Regions from separate parts of the Massilia varians genome, predicted to be linked through region 1. Evidence: predicted binding sites of a transcription regulator. Region 1 holds the regulator's gene; each other region holds the start of a gene.
The links. The regulator LexA, encoded in region 1, represses DNA repair genes until DNA is damaged. The targets are predictions, from matches to a motif close to ACTGTATNNNNATACAGT.

Region 1 (5,200 bases):
TTGCGCCTGGGCAGCTGCCAGCTTCTCGGCTGCTGCTTTTTCCAGTTCGGCGCGCTTGACTTCGAACTCGGCCACGGCGGCCTGGGTAGCGCGGCGTGCCATCTTTTGCGGGATCAGGAAGTTACGTGCGTAACCGTCCTTGACTTTGACGACGTCGCCCAGGTTACCGACGTTGACGACTTTTTCGAGCAGGATAACTTGCATATTTATTCTCCAGGTATTCTGACTGACGTGCCGCTGATTAAGCGTTGTGCAGGTCGGTGTACGGCAGCAGCGCGAGGTAGCGTGCGCGCTTGATGGCGGTGTCGACCTGGCGCTGGTAGTGCGCCTTGGTGCCGGTCAGGCGTGCCGGCATGATCTTGCCGTTTTCCTGGACGAAGTCCTTCAGGGTGTCGACGTCTTTGTAATCCACTTGCTCAACGCCGGCGGCGGTGAAGCGGCAGAACTTCTTGCGCTTGAACAGCGGGTTCTGCTGTTTGCGCTTCATTTTTTCTTTGGCTTTGTTTTTGTCGAACTTTTTACCGAATGCCATTTCGAGGCTCCTGTATCTAATCTAAGTTGCGCCAACCTACAGTTAGGCGGCACTGAAATCAATGATGTGAAACACCAAGGCTTTGCTGTTGCGGTTTTTTCGTGCAAGGAATCCGTCGAAGCGGTAGGCGGCGCCGAGTTCGGCGCTTTCCAGCCTGCCTGAAATCTCGCCTGCGCCGAGCGCGGGGATTTCAAACGCGACCTGCCTTGCCACTCCGGCCTCGACCTGCTGCGAATCGTGCATCAGGATCGCGCCCACGATGGGGACGCCGGCCGGGGTGAAACGCAGGACGTCTCGCTCCGCGATGGTCGCGATGAGCTGGAACCGGTTCACTGCGCTCTACGAATTCCCGAGAAAAAACTTAGGCAGCAGCGGCCGGGGCAGCAGCAGCTGCTTCAGCGCGGTGGCTCTTGGCTGCGTCTTCGCGCTGGACCGACTTCATCATCGGCGACGGTGCGGTTTCGGCCTTCTTCATCTTGACGGTCAGGTGACGCAGGACGGCATCATTGAACTTGAATGCGGTTTCCAGCTCGACCAGGGTCTCGTTGTCGCACTCGATGTTCATGCAGATGTAGTGAGCCTTCGGCAGCTTCTGGATCTGGTAAGCCATCTGGCGACGGCCCCAGTCTTCCACGCGATGGATGTTACCGCCGCGGCTGGTGACCGTGGTCTTGTAACGCTCGATCATCGCCGGAACTTGCTCGCTCTGGTCCGGGTGGACGATAAAAACGATTTCATAATGACGCATGCAACACTCCTTGAGGACGTTTAAACAAATGCCCACCTCGGCGTCAAGACGAGTGTGGGAAGGGAAAGCCTTCGATTATAGCCTGAAAACTCGGCGGATGGAAACCCGGGCATGGTCCGGGCCGGCGACGGACCGCAAAAAGCGGGCAGGTGCGCCACGAATGCAGCAGTTGCGCACATTTTTTGCAGTTTTCCCGTGTTTGCCCTTGCGTATATCAGAATACTGTACAAAAATACAGTCTGCTCTTACAACTAATGCCGTATACCACCCATGCTCAAGCTCACTGCAAGGCAAGAACAGATCCTTAACCTGATCAAGGAAGCGATCGAAAACACCGGCTTCCCGCCGACCCGCGCCGAAATCGCGGCCGAGCTGGGTTTCAAGTCGGCCAATGCGGCCGAAGAACACCTGCAGGCCCTGGCGCGCAAGGGCGCGATCGAGATTTCGCCGGGCACCTCGCGCGGCATCCGCCTGGTCGGCGCCTCGGTCGAGCAGATCCCGATGCCGCCCCCGAACCTCATGATGTCGCTGCCGCTGGTTGGCCGCGTAGCCGCCGGTTCGCCGATCCTGGCCCAGGAACACGTCGAGGCCACCTACTCCGTGGACGCCGCCATGTTCTCGGCGCGCCCCGACTTCCTGCTGAAGGTCAAGGGCTGGTCGATGCGCGATGCCGGCATCTGCGACGGCGACTTCCTGGCCGTCAAGAAGATCGACAGCGCCAAGAACGGCCAGATCGTGGTGGCCCGCCTGGGCGAAGAAGTCACCGTCAAGCGCTACCGCAAGACCGGCAACCTGGTCGAACTGCTGCCGGAGAATCCGGACTTCAAGGTGATCCAGGTGAACCCGGAAGACGAGTTCGCGCTCGAGGGTCTCGCTGTCGGCCTGATGCGCAGCTGGCACTAAGAGCGCCCAACAATTCCCTTTTTGTTAGGCGCTCCAGTCGTGAAGCCGCCTCCCCGGCGGCTTACTGAATCTTCTTGTCCGCCCAGTGTGAATCCTTCTTGATGGAATTCACTACCTTGTTGTGCTCCGCCACGTAGGCCTCGGTCGCCGAGCGCCAGGCAGCATAGTCGGCCAGCACCAGCTTCGAACTCACCTTCGCTTCCTCGCTCAGGTTTTCCTGCAGCTGCGCCAGGTAGGCGTTCGATTGCTCGATCTCTTCCTTGTTCATCAGCTTCTGGACGTCGGCCGGAATCCGCTTGGACAGCGGCATCGCCGCGTTCAGGTTGGTGACGTACTTGTTGTAGCACTCCTGCCAGGTCTGCACGGCCGCACTGATGCGGTCGATGTCGGCATTGACCTTTGACATTGCCGGAATGCGCGGCGTGGTGCAGCGGAACTCGCCCGATTTCAGGTCTTCGCCGTCATAGCCCTTGATCCAGTAATCGATGTCCTTGCGGCGCTTGGCGCGCTGCTCGATCAGCTCGAGCGAAGCGATCGCGACCTTGTTGCCCTTGGCGGCGGCTTTCTTGAACAGGTCGAGCGCCCTGGCTTCATCGACCTCCCCTGCCTCGCCGTAGAAATACATCTGGCCCAGCGCCTGCTGGGCGGCCGGATTGCCGGCATTGGCCAGCTTGGTGTAGATCTTCAGCGCGCCCGCGTAGTCCTTCTTGTCGAACAGGGCATTGGCGTCTTCCAGCTCGCCGGCAAAGGCGGCGCCGCACAGCAGCAGGGATGCAAGGAACAGCTTGGTCTTCATGGGCAGGTGGATGAGGTAAATGGAAAGCCCATGATAGCGGCAATGTGCCGCCCTGCTCAACCGCTGAAACAAAATGATGGGCATAGGGGTGATCTGGTCCAGTGGACCGGATCACGCTCCGCCGACCGCGCGTTCAACACCAGTATGCATTGCGGCAGAGCATGCCGAAGTTGAACGCGCGGTCGGACAAGCCGACCACCCTACATATGCCTTATGCGTCGAGCGCCTGGCGGAAGTCCGCCAGCAGGTCCTCGGTGTCCTCGATGCCCACCGAGACCCGGATCAGGGACTCGGCGATGCCCATGCTGGCGCGCCGCTCTGCGCCCATCTCGAAGAAGATGGTGTGCGCCACCGGGATCACCAGGGTGCGGGTGTCGCCCAGGTTGCTGGCCGGGATGCCGAGCTTCAGGCGGTTCAGGTAGTCGAAGGGGTCGATGCTGTCGACCAGCTCGAAGCTCATCAGGGAACCGCCGGTACGGAACAGCGACGTGACGATGCCGTTCTGCGGATGCGAAGCCAGGCCCGGATAGTGGACCGCCGCCACGCGCTCATCCGCCTCCAGCATCCGCGCCAGCGCCAGCGCGTTGGCGCTGGTACGCTCCATGCGCAGCGCCAGCGTCTCGGCGCCCACCGCGATGTGGTGCGCCGCTTCCGGCCCGAGGGCCGCGCCGAAGTCGCGCAGGGCCTTGGCGCGCAGCTGGGCCAGGCCCTGGGCAGCTGGCGGCTGCTTGCGGAAGTTGGCCGCGATGTGCGGGTAGGCGCTCCAGTCGAACAGGCCGGTGTCGGTCAGGGCGCCGCCGAGCGCGATGCCGTGGCCGGCGATCGACTTGGTCAGCGAGTTGACCACCAGGCCCGCCCCCACCGCCTTCGGGCGGAACAGGTAAGGCGTGGTCATGGTGTTGTCGACCACGTACAGGATGCCGCGCTCGCGGCACAGCTGGCCGATGCGCGCCAGGTCCGCCACCTGGGTGCGCGGGTTGGCGATGGTCTCGACGAACACCATGCGGGTATCGGGACGCAGCGCCGCTGCCACGTTGGCGACGTCGGTCGCATCGACGAAGTCCACCGCCACGCCCTGGCTCGATACCGTCTGCCACAGGCTGTTGGTGTTACCGAACAGGAAGGACGACGAGACGATGTGGTCGCCCGCCCTCAGCAGGCCCTGGAACAGCGCGCCGATCGCGCCCATGCCGGTGGCGAAGCAGATGGTGCCGACCCCGTCTTCCATCTTGCTGATCTTGTCCTCGAGCGCGCTGACCGTCGGGTTGCCCTGGCGGCCGTAGCGGAAGCCCGGTTCCTTGCCCTGGAAGACCGAGGCCAGCTGGCGCGCGTCCTGGTAGCCGAAGGCCACCGAGGTATGCACCGGCTTGTGCAGCGAGCCCTGCTCGATCGCTTTGCGGCGGTCGTTGTGCAGGATGGTGGTGGTGAAACCGTACTTCTGCTCGCTCATGGTCTTACTCCGCCGTGGCCGGACGGTTGAGGTTGAGCTGATTGGTGGCCGCATCCTCGACGCCCTTGCTGCCGCCCTTGTGGCGCGCCGATTCCTGGCGGTCGAGGTATTCCGGGGTCACGTCGCCGGTCACGTAGACGCCGTCGAAGCAGGAGGCCTCGAAATTCTTCAGCGCCGGGTTGACGTCCGAGATCGCCTTCTTGAGCGCATCCACGTCCTGGTAGACCAGGCGGTCGGCGGTGATCTCCGCGCAGATTTCCTCATTGGTGCGGCCGTGGGCGATCAGCTCGTCGCGGGTCGGCATGTCGATGCCGTACACGTTCGGGTACAGCACCGGCGGCGCGGCCGAAGCGAAGAACACCTTGCGCGCGCCGGCGTCGCGCGCCATTTGCACGATCTCGCGGCTGGTGGTGCCGCGCACGATCGAGTCGTCGACCAGCAGCACGTTCTTGTCCTTGAATTCGGAGGCGATCGCGTTGAGCTTCTGGCGCACCGACTTCTTGCGCATGTTCTGGCCCGGCATGATGAAGGTGCGGCCGATGTAGCGGTTCTTGATGAAGCCTTCGCGGTACTCGACACCGAGCTTCAGCGCCAGCTGGATCGCGGCCGGACGCGAGGAATCGGGGATCGGCATCACGACGTCGATCTCGTCGACCGGGATCTCCTTGCGGATCTTGTCGGCCAGGTATTCGCCCATCCGCAGGCGGGTCGCGTAGACCGAGGCGCCATCGATCACCGAGTCCGGACGGGCCAGGTAGACGTACTCGAAGG
Region 2 (5,200 bases), 620 kb from region 1:
GCGGCATAGACGTGGCGGTCGCCCATCTGCGCCTGCTGCTTGATGAAGAAACGGTTCGGCAGCACCAGGTGCAGGTGTTCGCGGGCGCGGGTCATGGCCACGTAGAGCAGGCGCCGCTCTTCTTCGATGTCATCAATGCTGCCGGTGCTCATGTCGGACGGGATGCAGCCGTCCACCACGTTCAGCACCGTCACCGATGTCCACTCCTGTCCCTTGGCGGAATGGATGGTCGATAGGATCAGGTAGTCTTCGTCGAGCAGCGGGCTGCCGGCGCGGTCGCTGGTGGCTTCGGGCGGGTCCAGCGTGATCTCGGCCAGGAAGCTCTCGCGCGTCGCGTGCCCGCCCGCCAGGGCGGCCAGCTGCTCGACGTCGGCGGCGCGCACCTGGGCGTCGTCGTACCTGCGTTCGAGCATCGGCAAGTACCATTGCTTGACCAGCTCGATGTCGGCCGGCCAGCGCAGGCCGGGCGTGCGCAGGCGCCGGTACAGCGCGCTGAAGGCGGCCCAGTCCTCGCGGCTCTTGCCCGGCGCGGCGAAGCCCTCCACCGCCGCCACCGGGTCGGCGGCCTCGCCTACGGCGTCCAGCAGGCGGGTGGCCGTTGCCGGGCCGATCCCCGGGATCAGCTGGGCGACGCGAAAGCCCGCCATGCGCCCGCTGGGGTTCTGGGCGAAGCGCAGCACCGCCAGCACGTCCTTGATGTGGGCCGCTTCCAGGAACTTCAGGCCGCCGAACTTCACGAAGGGGATGTTGCGGCGCATCAGCTCCAGCTCCAGCGCGGCGCTGTGGCTGGCCGCGCGGAACAGCACCGCCTGCGACCTTAAGCCGATGCCGGCCTCGCGCTGCTCCAGGATGCGGCGGCAGACCCAGCGCGCCTGCTCGGCTTCGTCCGGGATCAGGACCAGTTGCGGCTTGAGGCTGGATGTCTTGTCGGTCCAGAGCGTCTTGGCGTGGCGTTCGCGGGCGGCCGCGATGACGGCGTTGGAAGCGTCCAGGATAGGCTGGGTCGAGCGGTAGTTGCGCTCCAGCGTGATGACGTGGGCGCTCTGCGTGAACTGCTTCGGGAAGTCGAGGATGTTGCGCACGGTGGCGCCGCGAAAGGCATAGATCGACTGGGCATCGTCACCGACCACCATCACGCCCGCGCCGGTGGGCTTCATGCCGGTGACGATTGCCCCCTGCAGGCGGTTGGTGTCCTGGTATTCGTCCACCAGCACGTGGTCGAAGCGCCCGCCCAGTTCAAGCCCCAGCTCCGGGTCGCTCGCCATCTCCGACCAGAACAGCAGCAGGTCGTCGTAATCGAGCACGTTCTGCTCCTGCTTGGCATCGACGTAGGCGCCGAACAGGGTCTTCAGTTGCCCTTCCCACTCGCTGCACCAGGGGAAGGTGGATTGCAGCACCGCCTCCAGGGGCTCGCGGCTGTTGACCACGCGCGAATAGATCGACAGGCAGGTGCCCTTCAGCGGAAAGCGCTTTTCCGTCGTTGACAGGCCGATCTCGTGGCGCACCAGTCCCATCAGGTCTTCGGCGTCGCCACGGTCGTGGATGGTGAAGGATTCGTCCAGGCCGATGCGGCCGGCATACTCGCGCAGCAGGCGCGCGCCGATCGCGTGGAAGGTGCCGGACCAGGGCAAGCTCAGCTGGGCCGCGTTGGCGCTGCCGCCCTTGCCGAGCAGGCGCTGCAGCACGCCGCCGGCGCGCTGCCCCAGCTCCCCGGCGGCACGCCGCGAGAAGCTCAGCAGCAGGATGCGCTGGGGATCGGCGCCAGCCTGGATCAGGCGTGCGACCCGGTGCGCCAGCGTATTGGTCTTGCCCGAGCCCGCCCCGGCCACCACCAGCAGCGGCCGCGCGCCGGCGGCGCCGATGTCGTGCTCGACCGCCGCGCGCTGTTCGGCATTCAGGCCGGCGAAGGGATCGTCGGAGGCGGGCTGGTCAAGGACGGCGGACATGGAGGTGACAGGAAAATGGGGGCTGCGAATGTCATACTGTACATTTATCCAGTTCTCTTGCGCAAGCCTCAATCCTGGAATAGTCAAGCCTGCGCACGATTGAAACCCCGTTTTGCCCGGCATCAGGTCATGGATTACATGCAGAAGCCATGCTAAGTAGTTAATAACTAAAAAGTTTTCCTGATATCCACAAAGTCTGTGAATAACTATGTGGAAAAGCGGGGGCTTGACACGCCGGATGCGGCCATCCGTGCGGCTTTCAACAATTTGCCTATTGGGAAGGCAATCACGATAGGCCCACAAATCAAGGGTTTACACGCTACTGTCGCGCAACTGGCACGGAGATGCACAAAATTATTTTACGGCAATTTTTGTGTATAAGCCCGGCCCGTCTGCAAGGTCAGCGCTGCGCCGCCCCGCGCCGGCGCCGCCTACAATGGCCGCGCAACCAACTACTGCGAGGACGCCATGAGCATGCACCCCGATCCCGATCTGAACCCTGGTGACGAAGCCGAACCCGACACGCCCGGCGCCGGCGAAGACGTCTGTGAAGCCTGCGCCGGCAGCGGCAAGCTGTCCGACGGCCGGCCCTGCTCCAACTGCGGCGGCACCGGCAAGGTGATGCGCGGCATCGGCGGCGGCTGAGCGCCCGCCCCGCATGACAGGCTGGCAGCGGCGCGACGACCATCCCGGGATGCGCGCTACGCCTGCCACCCATCCCGATCCGGACCGTCTCCGTCCGGCGTCGCTGGCCGACCTGTTCGTCTCGTTTACCGTCCTTGCCCTGCAAGGCTTCGGCGGCGTGCTCGCGGTGGTCCAGCGCGAGATCGTCGAGCGCAAGCGCTGGCTGACGCAGGAGGAATTCATCGAGGACTGGGCCGTGGCGCAGATCATGCCCGGGCCGAACGTGCTCAACCTGTCGATCATGATCGGCGCCCGCTGGTTCGGCCTGCCCGGGGCCGTGGCCGCGGCCGCTGGACTGCTCGCCTTGCCGCTGCTGCTGGTGCTGGTGCTGGCGGCCTTCCACGCGCAGTACGCGGATCACCCCGCGGTGACCGGCGCGCTGCGCGGCATGGCGGCCGTGTCGGCCGGCCTGATCGCCGCCACTGGCCTCAAGCTGTCCAGCGCCTTGGCGAAGAACCCGATCCCGCTGCCCTGGTCGATCGGCATCGCGGCGGCGGCTTTTGCCCTGCTGGCCTGGCTGCGCGCACCGCTGCTCTGGGTGCTGCCCGCGCTGGGCGGGCTCGGCTTCGTGCTGGCCTGGCGCGGCTTGCGATGACGACGGCGCCGCTCCTCGTCCTGGGCTGGCACGACTGGCTCAACTTGTTCGTCCATTTCCTGATGCTGTCGCTGATGCAGTTCGGCGGCGCGATCTCGGTGAGCGCCGACATGCAGCGCTTCCTGGTCGAAGAGGAGGGCTGGCTGGCCCCTTCCCAGTTCAGCGATGCGATCGCGCTGGCGCAGGCGGCGCCGGGACCGAACGTGCTGTTCGTCGCACTGATGGGCTGGCACCTGGGCATGAACACCGGCAGCCTCGGCGCCGCCCTGGGCGGCGTGGCGCTGGCCATGGCCGGCATCCTGCTGCCCTCTTCCATCCTCAATTACCAGGTCGCGCAGTGGGGACACCGCAATCGCGAGCTGCGCACGGTGCGCGCCTTCCGGCTCGGCATGGCGCCGACCGTGATCGGCATGCTGCTGGCCACCAGCTGGCTGCTCGCCGGCGCCGGTCCGGCGCACGGCAGCTGGCCGGTCTGGCTGCTCGCCGGGGCGAGCTGCCTCGTCATCTGGCGCACCCGCCTGCACCTGCTGTGGCTGCTCGGGGCCGGCGCCCTGATGGGCGCACTCGGATTCGTCTGACTGGCAAGCCGGGACGGCACAGGGCATACTTGCGGGATTGACCACTTATCCAGCGAACCCATGCTCGAACTTCTCAGCGAACATGCCTGCTTCGGCGGCGTCCAGCGTTTTTACCGTGTCGATTCGGCCGCCATCGGCCTGCCGATGCGCTTTTCCGTCTACCTGCCGCCCGGCGCCGAAGGTAAACGCCTCCCTGTTCTGTTCTACCTGGCCGGTCTGACCTGCACCGAAGAAACCTTCATGATCAAGGCCGGCGCCCAGCGCGTGGCGGCACAGGAAGGCCTGATCCTGGTCACGCCCGACACCAGCCCGCGCGGCGCCGGCGCGCCCGGCGAAACCGACAGCTGGGACTTCGGCGCGGGCGCCGGCTTCTACGTCGACGCTACCCAAGCCCCATGGTCGCAGCACTACCGCATGTACAGCCACGTGCTGGAACTGCGCGAACTGGTGCTGGCCCAACTGCCGGCCGACCCGGCGCGGGTCGGCATCTTCGGGCACTCGATGGGCGGACATGGCGCGCTCATGATGGCGCTGCGCAATCCCACCCTGTTCCGTTCGGTGTCGGCGTTCGCGCCGATCGCGGCGCCGATGCGCTGCCCGTGGGGTCAGAAGGCCTTCGGCGGCTACCTGGGCAGCGACCAGGAATCCTGGCGCCAGTACGACGCGAGCGAACTGATGGCCGCGATGGACACGGCGCCCTTCCCCGGCGGGATCCTGATCGACCAGGGGCTGGCCGACAAATTCCTGGCCGAGCAGCTGTATCCGGAAGCCTTCGAGGATGCCTGCGCGCGTGCCGGCCAGCCCTTGACGCTGCGCCGGCATGCGGGCTACGACCATGGCTACTATTTCATCTCGACCTTCGTGGAAGACCATGTGCGCTTCCATCGCCGCCTGCTCGGATGAGGGATGGCGGGGTCCAGGCCGGCGCCTGCCCCGCCCGCTTGAAAACGCCCCGCCTCCGACCTATAAAGACATTGCCGGCATCCGCCGGCACGCTCAATGTCTATCCATGGAGGCCATCATGAATCTCATTAGACGGGGCAATAGCCCGCTCCCGGCCTACCGTCCGGGCGCCGTCGAGGACCAGTTCGGGCGCATGGTCGAGAGCATGTTCCAGGACTTCTTCGCGCCGCTCGCACAGGGCGGGCAATGGGCCGGCGAAGGCGCGGCGACGCCGCGGGTCGACGTCAGCGAGACCGAAAAGACCTACGAAATCCAGGCCGAACTCCCCGGCGTGAACAAGGAGGACGTCAAGGTGTCGGTCGACGGGCAGCGCATTACCATCGAGGCGGAATGCCGCTCGGCAAACGAACGCCGCGAGGGTGAAACCGTGGTGTATGCTGAACGTACCGCACGCAGGTTCATGCGCAGCTTCGCCCTGCCCACCGAAGTCGACG
Region 3 (5,200 bases), 110 kb from region 1:
CGGCCACTTCGATGACCAGGTCGTAGAAGCGGCGCGGGCGCATGCGCGGCAGCATGCTCATCTGGGCGCGCGACTCGATCTGGAACACGCCCACCGTATCGGCCGCGCAGATCATGTCGTAGGTGGCGGTGTCGTCGGGCGGGATGTCCTGCATCTCGAACAGGTTGCCGTAGCGCTGGCCCACCAGTTCCAGGCCGCGGCGCATCATCGACAGCATGCCCAGCGCCAGCACGTCGACCTTCATCAGGCCGAGTTCTTCGAGGTCGTTCTTGTCCCACTGGATGACGCTGCGCTCCGCCATGGTGGCATTCTCGATCGGCACCAGGCGCGACAGCTTGCCGCGCGCGATGACGAAGCCGCCCGGGTGCTGCGACAGGTGGCGCGGAAAGTTCAGCAGCTTGTCGGCCAAGGTGGCCCACTGCTGCGCCAGGCGCGATTCCGGGTCCAGTCCCGCCTCCGCCAGGCGGCCCAGCAGATCGGCGCGGCTGTCGAACCAGTGATGGGTCTTGGCCACCTTCTCGACGATGGCCAGGTCGATACCGAGCGCACGCCCGCTGTCGCGCAGCGCGCTCTTGGGCCGGTAGCTGATCACCACCGCCGCCAGCGCGGCCCGCTCGCGTCCGTATTTCCGGTAGATGTACTGGATCACTTCTTCGCGGCGCTGGTGCTCGAAATCGACGTCGATGTCGGGCGGCTCGTTGCGCTCCCGCGAGATGAAACGCTCGAACAGCAGGCTGGCGCGCGCCGGGTCGACTTCGGTGATACCGAGGCAGTAGCACACCGCGGAATTGGCGGCCGAGCCGCGCCCCTGGCACAGGATGTGTTGCGAGCGCGCGAAGCGCACGATGTCGTAGACGGTGAGGAAGTAATGCTCGTACTTCATCTCGGCGATGAGCGCCAGTTCGTGTTCGATCTGGGCCTGCACCTTGGCCGGGATGCCGTCGCGGAAGCGCCGGTGCGCGCCGACATAGGTTTCCTGGCGCAGGAAGCTGCTGACGTCGATGCCGGGCGGGACCACTTCCTCGGGATATTCGTAGCGCAGCTCGTCGAGCGAGAAGGTGCACAGGCGCGCGATGCGCAGCGTCTCGGCCAGCGCCTCGCGGCCGTAGATGTTGGCCAGGCGCAGGCGCGAACGCAGGTGCTGCTCGGCGTTCTGGGCCAGGCCGTAGCCGCATTCGGCCACCGGTTTCTTCAATCGCGTGGCGGTGAGCGTGTCCTGCAGCGGCTTGCGGGAGCGCACGTGCATCACCACGTGGCCGAGCGCCGTGATCGGCAGGCCGTGCTGCCAGCCCACCTCTTCGATCGTCGCGCGGTGCGGCTCGTCAAAAGCGCGGTGCAGCAGGACCAGGCCGAGCCAGGCGCGGCCCGGGAAGGTGTGCGCCATCCAGGCGGCCTGCTGGTGCAGGCGGTCGACGTCCGCCGCTTCGTGCGCGGGATAAGCGGGTAGCAGGATCGCCAGGCAGTCGGGCATGTGCTGCAGGTGCGCGTATGCGGGCGCGGGGCGGGCCAGGTCGTCCGGGGTGAGGAAATAGGTCCCCTTCTCGCTGCGGGTGCGGCCCAGGGTGATCAATTCGGAGAGGTTGCCGTAGCCGTTGCGGTTCTTGGCCAGCAGCACCAGCGACAGCGCCGGGCTGCCGTCCGCATTCTTCAGGTGGAAGTGGGCGCCGATCACCAGGTGCAGGCCGGCCTTTTTCGCTTCGGCATGCGCGCGCACCACGCCGGCCAGCGAACATTCGTCGGTCAGCGCCAGCGCAAAATAATCGAGCTGGACCGCCCGCGCCACCAGTTCCTCCGCATGCGAGGCTCCTTCGAGGAAGGAGAAGTTCGACAGGCAGAACAGCTCCGCATAGGGAGGCAAAACCTGTGGCGGCGGCGGGGACGGATCGGTCATCGGCAAGGGGTGAAGGAAGGAGCTACAATGCTGGACAAACCGGCAATACTGTATAAAAACACAGTATAACCGAGACGAGCCGCTCGACAAGGAGAAACGCATGCGGATTCATGCACTGAGCTGTTTTGGCGAACACGCCGGCGACGGCAACCCGGCCCTGGTCATCGAAGGCGACCGGTCAGACGAGAAAGCGCGCCGCGCGCTGGCGCAAGCGCGCCACACCACCTGCGTTTTCCTGGACGGCGAGGTTGTCGATTTCTATTATCCGCACATGCGCAGCCCGCTGTGCCTGCATGCGACGCTGGCCGTGGCGCACATGCTGTTCGCACGTCATCCCGATGCCGCCACCTTGGCGGTGACGACGGCGATGCGCGGCCAGCGGCTCGCGCTCCAGCGCGATGGCAACGCCTGCTTCGTGCGCCTGCAGGCGCAGAAAGTGGCGCAGCCGGCGCTGGCAGCCGGCCTGCTGGAACGGCTGCTTGCGGCGCCCGGCTTCGTGCCGGTTTCAGCGCCGCGGGTCGCTTCGGTCGGCAGCCCGAAGCTGCTGGTCGAAGTGCCGGACGCCGCCACGCTGCACGGCCTGCGGCCGGACCTGGAAGCGATCACGGCATGGAGCAAGGAAGCCGGCATCAACGGCGTCTATGCCTGGTGCCGCCTTCCCGACGGCCGCTTCGAAGGCCGCAACTTCAACCATCTCGACCCCGCACTGGAAGACAGCGCCACCGGTGTGGCGGCGGGCGCGCTCACCGCGCTGCTCGGGCACGGCATCGCGCTGCGGCAGGGGCAGGCCACCGGCCGCTCCTGCCTGATTCACACCAGGGTGGAAGACGGTGCGATCCTGGTCGGCGGCCGCGCCGAGCCAGGCGCCGTCGTCACGAGCTTCACGCGCTAAGGCCCGTACATACTGGAGAATGCACTGTCCGTCCGGCGCAAGCTAAGCTACACTCCCGCGGATATCCACCAGAGCTCAAGCAGAGCCAGACCAACCGCGGACATGAAACCTACCTTCCTTGCCTACGCCCTCCCAGTGATCCTGCTTGGCGCCAGTGCCACCGCACGCGCCGACGTCGATTACCAGCTGCGCATTACCGATGCGGCACAGCACTTGGCCGAAGTGCGCGCCACCTTCCCGGCCACCACCGCGACCACGCTCGACGTGCAGATGCCGAACTGGCGCACCGGCCGCTACAACATGCTCAACCTCGCCAACGGCGTGCGCCTGTTCAAGGCCTTCGACGCCAAGGGCCAGCCGCTGGCGGTCGCCAAGACCGACAAGGGCACCTGGCAGGTCCGCACCAAACCCGGCGACGCGGTAACGGTGCAGTACGAGCTGTACGCCAACCTGCTGGGCGAGCGCACCCGCCACATCGACGACACCCACGCCTATCTCGACGCCAGCGGCGTGTTCGTCTACGCGGCGCCCTTCCGCCAGGAGAAGGTGACGGTCAAGCTGGACGTGCCGCAGGGCTGGAAGTCGCGTTCGGGCATGGACAGCGGGGCATGCGACCACTGCTTCGTGGCGCCGAACTACGACGTGCTGATCGACGCGCCGATCGAGACCGGCATCCACGAGTTCTACACCGACAAGGTGGACGGCCGCAGCATCGAACTGGCGATCTGGGGCCGCGGCAACCACGACGGCAAGCAGATGATGACCGACCTGAAGAAGATCGTCGTCGAGACCGCGAAGATGTACGGCAACCAGTATCCGTTCCAGCGCTACCTGTTCATCGTCCACGCCACCGATGGCGTCGGCGGCGCCACCGAGCACGCCAACTCCACCGTCATCCAGAAACCGCGCTGGACCTTTGCCCCGCGCAAGGACTACCTGAACTTCCTGCGCGTGGCCGCGCACGAGTTCTATCACACCTGGAACGTCAAGGCCTACCGTCCGAAGGAGATGGTGCCCTACGACTACCAGAACGAGAACTACAACCGTCTGCTGTGGGTCGCCGAAGGCCACACCTCCTACTACGACGAGCTGATCGTTCTGCGCGCCGGCCTGCAGAAGCGCGACGAGTTCCTCGAGGGTTACGCCAAGCTGATCGACGACTACCTGCACCAGCCGGGCCGCTTCCAGCAAAGCGCGGCCGACGCCAGCTTCGACGAGTGGATCGCCGTCGGCGGCGAGCGCGCGCGCAACGCCTCGGTCAACATCTACTCCAAGGGCCAGGTGCTGGCGCTGATGATGGACATCGAGCTGCGCCGCCAGACCGGCGGCAAGCGCGGTCTCGAGCACATGCACCGCATCCTGTTCGAGAAGCACTCGACCGCCAAGGGCGGCTACGACGTGCCGGCGGTGCTGGCGGCCCTGCGCAGCGTGAGCGGCCAGGACTGGAGCGGCTGGTGGGCCCAGTACGTGGACGGCACCACCGAGATCCCGTTCGACACCTTGCTGGCCCAGGTCGGCCTGCAGAAGCTGGTCGACGTGCCGAAGGACCAGGAACAGAAGACCGAATGGTGGGCCGGCTGGACCCTGCGCGAAGGCAGCGACCCGGCGCTGGTCACGGTCGTCGAGCGCGACAGCCCGGCATGGAAGGCCGGCGTGGTTTCGGGCGATACGCTGGTGGCCGTGAACGGCCTGCGCGTGTCCGCCAAGGACATCGGCGACAAGATGTCGCTGGTGAAGACCGGCCCGTTCACGGTTCACCTGTTCCGCCGCGACGAGCTGGTGGAAAAGCAGATCACCCCGCTGCAGCAGCCGAAAGGCAAGGCCAAGCTGAAGGCCGCGGACAAGGCGAGCGACGCGCAGAAGGCGCTGGGCGCCGCCTGGCTCGGCGTGGCGTGGCCGAAGGACGATTCTGCGAGGGCGGAATCGGCAGCGGCAGCGAAGAAGCCGTAATCCAGGCTTGACCGGTGCTGCTGCGCCAGCCTTCGAACCGCGGCGCCGGTCCTGTACCGGCGCCGCGGTTTTTCATTATCGCCCCTCGTATTGCAAGGTCGCCGCGTTCGTTTTCCCGAAGCTCAGCCACCAGGGTTCGGCCACTCCGCCGCCGGGCGGCACGAAGCTCGTGTAGGCCTTGGTGTCGACGTCGTAGCGGCGCACCTCGCCGGTATTCAAGATCGCCACGTAGAGCTTGCCGCGCGGGCCGAACAGGAGGGTCTGCGCGAACACCACCGGCTCATCGGGCCGATGCAGGTCGATGCGCTTGATCGGAAGGCGGATCTTGCCGCTGCGGAGCTCCTTCTTCGGGATGATCAGGATCTTGTTGTTGTCGAGGCAATCGCACAGCTCCGGAAACCGCCAGAGACTGGTGACGTACAGGTCGCCGCCAGGGGAAAACACCAGCCCTTCGGGCCGCTGCAGGT
Region 4 (5,200 bases), 140 kb from region 1:
TTCAGTCTGATAGCCCCAAAGAAGAATATTCAGGGTTGGAAGGCGCGCTACCAGAAATGAAGACACTTCGGAGGCTCGCCCTACCGCACCTTGGACTGTGCGAAATCCGTCCCAGTCTGCTATTACGAGACTGTCCGTGCCTGTGAAAGACCGATCAGCGGGATAAATGTAGTTAGCTACAACATGGACCCCAAAGCGCCCTTTTGGTCTCTGACCGATATTAATCGATAGCGGATCAATACGAGTCCCATTTTTGGCCTGGGCTTGCAACCGGTCGGCCAGCCCTCTTGACAACCACCAATCATGAAATCGCGTTAGCATGGAAATCTCATATTTTTCCTTGAGCTAGGGGATGCTCACGGATACATTTCAGTCCTGCCTCGACATGTTCCGCCCACCCGGTCGTGTGTGTAGCAAACCACGCCTCCGTTTCCTCTTTCGAAGTCCCGCAGTCTTTATCAATTTGCGCTTTCCTAGCTGCAGCAACTGCGGTATCGGATGAGGATGAATCGTTGGGCTTGCCACAGGCAGTAAGGACAACGAGTGTGATAGCAAGCGCTGGGAGGTAGAACTTCTTGCTCATGGTAATCAGCATGTCGTTTTCCTTACTGTTCAGTGGTACCGAAATTCCAAGTCCTTCAACCAATGTTCGTTGCCGAACTGGTCCACGATCGCAACATCAGCCGTGAATTTTTGCCCCGCCGTTCGTACTGGCGGCTGCACAAAGAAATCGAAGCGAAGGTCGCTGATACCACCTTGTGGAATGATGTGCTTTGTATCGTACAGATTCGAGTTTTGCGCACGAACTACAGCGTGGCCGACAGCCCTCGGACGCCGCAGTTTGACCTCCATAACATACACGCCGCGCTTCGCAATGTTGGTTACGTTCAGGTCGCCAACTATTTGCATCGCAGGTTCGCTTCCGCTTGATCCCATGTGCCACCACAGGGCGTTAGGGCGGGAGACAGGCATACAGATTAACGTTTTCGATGGTACATCTATGACACCTTTGACGGGCTTTGGCGCGAGATGGGATGTGAGCCAACGCCATGTCTTTCCAAACCATCCGAATATCGTTCCAAGGACGCCGAGAGCGGCGGTTGCCACACCTAACGCAACTTTTGCTGATTCAAAATCGAATGGCATGTGCTTTTTCGCTTCAATATGCACTTTCGCCGATAAGGTCTCGGCACATGCCAGGAACCCATTGCCAAGAATCGCCCGGGCATCGGTCCCAAGTAAGATAAGGATCGTCCTTCTTCGCTTCCAGCCACCAGATGTACAAAGCTGTGTCGTTCCACGTCTTTCTTGTTGCGAGTGGGATCGCCCGAAGTTTGACACGCAGTGCGGCTTGAAACTCTGTCTTTAGCATTATTTTCCTAGCGAGTCTTAACCTTGATGTATGCGTAGTCAGATCCAGTCTGACCTTTGAACACCGATACCTCAACCACACCAGGCAAGTCATTCCAGCGTATCACCATCGGTGAGCGGAATGAAGGCGCCTTCTGGCTAAACCCCAGCTTTGTAATCGCCGTCTCGGTAAAAGGAACTTGCTCCAGACTGTTGACCGTGATCCAGTCTGCTTTCCCGCCGATGTAGACAATCTCGAAACGGCCATCTTGGTAGTCGCACTTCGTACCGCGCTTGTTCTTCGCGCATGTCGGCGTGGCCTTCAGCTGCTCACCGACCTGTTTCATGCTCTGACCTGCAATCTTCGGGATATCAACGGCCGAAGACGCCTGAGCCAACGTACTGGCGACGACTGCTAGCGCGCCGAGGGCAAGATGGAAGTGATGAATCTTCATGGTTTCCTTGCGCTGGCACCGGTCAGCTGCGGGCGCCACCAGGGCGCAGTTCGTTCAGTTTCGCGGCCGCGAGACCAACGCCGCGTTTTCCTATCCTTTGTAGCGGAGCGCGCAGTTGTTCTCCGCTTCCTCTGCCGATTGCCCGAACTCCGCTGCGGTAGCTATGCAGCCTTTCATGTAAGTTCTACGGTCATCGGTTAGACCGGCGTACACGGCTATTGCTATCACTACGCCAGCGAATACAATCGATGCAACAATCTTCATATGATTTATACCGTTCTCCTTCAGGTCGTCGCCCAGCGGAATAGGACCAGTGGAACTGCCGCCAAGCACATGATTACGCTGATTACGGCTGAAGCCTGTTCCTGTCGCCTGCGATTGCGTGCGCCCGGGACAACGGCAGCGCAAAGCACAAGTACAAACATCACGGCCATTAGTTGGAGAATGAGCATTACGGTGCCGATAAAGCCCTGTCCTGTGAAAATACCTCCCAGGATGACAATTGCAGCGGCAACGTTGCCGAAGAACTTTGCTGCCCATTTGTTCCGGTTTGACTCTTCTTTGATAAGTTCTGAGGCAGATTCCATAATCCTAGATGGCTGATTTTGTTGGGAAAGCACGACAGTGTGTGATATTGGTTAGACGATAACGTTGAGCCTTAATGCTTCAGCTGGCGCGCTTGAAGTAGAGCTTCATGGCCACGGGAGTCAGAGCGACCAACCCAATAACGATAGCCGCGCTGTTCCCTTCAGCCATGCCGCCGATGAATGCGTATGCACCTACTGCGGTCATGGGAGCGACCCACTTCCACGACCAGTTGGCGGACTTGCCAAGATTTTGTTTGCGCTCAAGGCGGGCCACTTCCTGCTCAAGCAACAGCTGCTCTTTACGCTTTTTCAGTTCTTCGATGTTGCTCAACTCGCTCATATCAGAACCCTTGGTTAGTGTTTTTATGTGAGCAACATTCTATGCCAGCTAGCGCATTGAAGGAACTAAAATTCGGCAACTAGTGAAAGCTTTTTCTTCTAAGGTTTGGGATGAACCGTGACCATCATCATCGTCCGTGACGATTTTTGGTTCGCCCGCCATCGGCCCCCGTGCGATTAAAACTAGGGCCTTGTTGTGACGCCTTTCATCTTCTACACCATCGGGTGCTGGTCCAGTGTCGCGACCACGGCGCAAAGGGCGGTACCCACAGCACTGCCGCGCTGGTCGGCCGAATGTCACACGGGTCTTGCAAAGGCTACATCTATGTTTTGGGCGCATGACAACTTGCCAAATAATGCACCGTAATGTACTGTATGGATGTACAGTTATTTTGGCGTGCATACCCAGCAGCAATTATTCAATGCAGCAAGTAATTCCTCCCTCCCTGTTGCTGGCGTCTTAGCTTGCCTACTGTCATGCGTCTTTGGATCGGCCTGCATCTACCGCAGATTTCGCTTGAAATATTCGAACCAAACCGGTCGGATGACAGCGTAGGAGTAGTGCTCGAGCGCGAAAAGGTGCTGGGGATGTCGTGTGCTGCACGCGCCGCTGGAATCAAAGTGGGCATGCGCCGTGGCGGTGTACTCATGCTCGTTCCGCATGCCCGAATTTATGAGCGCTCGACTGCCGGCGAAGAAGCTGCACTGCAGGCAGTCGCAATTGCATTGCTCAAGTACACTCCCTTGGTCACTCTGGCTGAAGAATCAACGCTGCTTATCGACATCGGGGCTAGTTTGCGCTTGTTTGGCGGTGTTCGTGCGTTATGCAAGCTCGTCCGCACTGACTTGCGCGCCTTGGGCTTTTCCGGTCGTATGAGCTGTGCACCGACCGCGCGTGGAGCATGGTTGCTTGCTCGATTTCGCGGTGAACGCGTACTCAAGCCTGAGACCATGGCACGTCATCTGGACCGCCTACCCGCCATGATCGTGCCGGCGGCTAGGCCGTTTGCTAGTTGGTTTGAGGGTATCGGTTGTTCGAGCATTGCAGAACTTCGACAACTTCCACGCCCAGGCCTGCAACGTCGATGCGGTCGGCATCTGCTCGACACCCTCGACAGTGCGTTCGGTTCGGCTCCCGAGTTGTTTGAATGGATTACGCCACCATCGACCTTCGAGGCCAAGATCGAACTGTTCGATCGCATTGAGAACGTCGACTTACTAATGGTGGGTGCACAGCGCCTGGTGTTGCAGCTCACTGGTTGGCTGTCCGGTAAACAGTTGGCAGCAGAACGGGTCACACTGCGATTAGTGCACGAGCGGGGGAGAGAGGCCCGTCCTGACACCGCCATCGATATTGCACTTGCCGAGCCCACGTGGCAGAGCGACCACATCCTTCGTCTGATGAAAGAACGACTTGGGCGAGTCGAGCTAGTCGCTCCTGTTATTGGATTGGCTCTGGACGTGGCGCAGCTGCAGCCGATGGCACCGCCGAGTGAGTCTCTTTTTGTAGAACCAGGAGGTACACAAGAAGACCAAGTCCGAATGTTGGAGCTACTGGTGGCTCGTTTGGGGGCTGACAATGTGCTGCAGCCTTTGCCTGTCGCAGACTACCGCCCTGAGGTAGCCAACGCATGGGTGTCAATTCAGCAAAATGTCAAAGAGACCGCCGTGATAGCACAACTGTCGCCGGATCTCGATATGTCCATGCGACCGACATGGTTGCTAGCTAAGCCGATCGCGCTGTTAATTCGGGATCACAGGCCTTTTTATACATCGCCTCTTCGGATGATCTCTGGACCTGAGCGGGTTGAAGCTGGATGGTGGGGCAATACCGCGTCACGCGACTATTTCATCGCTGAGGGGCGAGACCACGTCCTGTACCATGTTTACAGGGAGCGGTTCAGCGGCGACGGCGAAGGCAGTGATCCAAGATGGTTTTTGCATGGGCTGTTCGGCTAGGGCGGCCCGCCTTACTGTGCAAGAGGGCTCCAACGTAGGCAAGGAAATCTCCCCTCCCGCGCCACTTCATCTTGCCATGCAGGTGAGCCAAAGAACATCCTGTAGTCGGGCTATGCATCGCCAGGCGTTCGGTAGCTGACCCCTGTAAAAAATGGACAAACAACTAGATATCCGTCCACCATCACAAAAAATTTAATGGACACGCAGAAAAACGAATTGCGTGCGAAATCAATACCTTACGACGTCCATTTTTCCATCACTTTAAGGTGAGCGCGGGCGGGTGGCGATGCCGCCCACGGCGCTCGAGATCGTTCTGGCCGAGCCCGCATGGCGCGACGAGCACCTGGTGCGCCTGCTCAAGGAACGCCTGGCCCGGCAGGAGCTGCCGGCCCCGGTGATCGGGCTCGGGCTGGAAACGCGGCAGGTGAGGGCGATGGCGCCGCCCACCGAATCGCTGTTCCCCGAGCCGGGCGGCAGCGAGGAAGACCGCATGCGCATGCTCGAGCTGCT

Region 2: MasN3_RS16490 (ATP-dependent helicase) is a predicted target of LexA. The motif match lies at 1,982-1,999, and genes of this name have one in related genera.
Region 3: MasN3_RS19910 (error-prone DNA polymerase) is a predicted target of LexA. The motif match lies at 1,939-1,956, and genes of this name have one in related genera.
Region 4: MasN3_RS20045 (Y-family DNA polymerase) is a predicted target of LexA. The motif match lies at 3,102-3,119, and genes of this name have one in related genera.

What each region holds. Positions count from the first base shown of each region.
Region 1 is NZ_AP026966.1:4,299,724-4,304,923, forward strand. It holds gene rplI (50S ribosomal protein L9) at 1-204, opposite strand, end outside; gene rpsR (30S ribosomal protein S18) at 242-532, opposite strand; gene priB (primosomal replication protein N) at 575-865, opposite strand; gene rpsF (30S ribosomal protein S6) at 894-1,280, opposite strand; gene lexA (transcriptional repressor LexA) at 1,551-2,183, shown strand; gene MasN3_RS19470 (tetratricopeptide repeat protein) at 2,245-2,979, opposite strand; gene MasN3_RS19475 (cystathionine gamma-synthase family protein) at 3,191-4,429, opposite strand; gene purF (amidophosphoribosyltransferase) at 4,434-5,200, opposite strand, start outside.
Region 2 is NZ_AP026966.1:3,679,275-3,684,474, forward strand. It holds gene MasN3_RS16490 (ATP-dependent helicase) at 1-1,946, opposite strand, end outside; gene MasN3_RS16495 (hypothetical protein) at 2,415-2,591, shown strand; gene MasN3_RS16500 (chromate transporter) at 2,641-3,225, shown strand; gene MasN3_RS16505 (chromate transporter) at 3,222-3,803, shown strand; gene fghA (S-formylglutathione hydrolase) at 3,864-4,706, shown strand; gene MasN3_RS16515 (Hsp20/alpha crystallin family protein) at 4,825-5,200, shown strand, end outside.
Region 3 is NZ_AP026966.1:4,406,143-4,411,342, forward strand. It holds gene MasN3_RS19910 (error-prone DNA polymerase) at 1-1,891, opposite strand, end outside; gene MasN3_RS19915 (PhzF family phenazine biosynthesis protein) at 1,992-2,783, shown strand; gene MasN3_RS19920 (M61 family metallopeptidase) at 2,886-4,733, shown strand; gene MasN3_RS19925 (hypothetical protein) at 4,809-5,200, opposite strand, start outside.
Region 4 is NZ_AP026966.1:4,438,844-4,444,043, reverse strand. It holds gene MasN3_RS20065 (hypothetical protein) at 329-595, opposite strand; gene MasN3_RS20060 (hypothetical protein) at 613-1,146, opposite strand; gene MasN3_RS20055 (hypothetical protein) at 1,380-1,805, opposite strand; gene MasN3_RS20050 (hypothetical protein) at 2,472-2,732, opposite strand; gene MasN3_RS20045 (Y-family DNA polymerase) at 3,209-4,690, shown strand; partial or broken gene MasN3_RS20040 (DNA polymerase Y family protein) at 4,959-5,200, shown strand, end outside.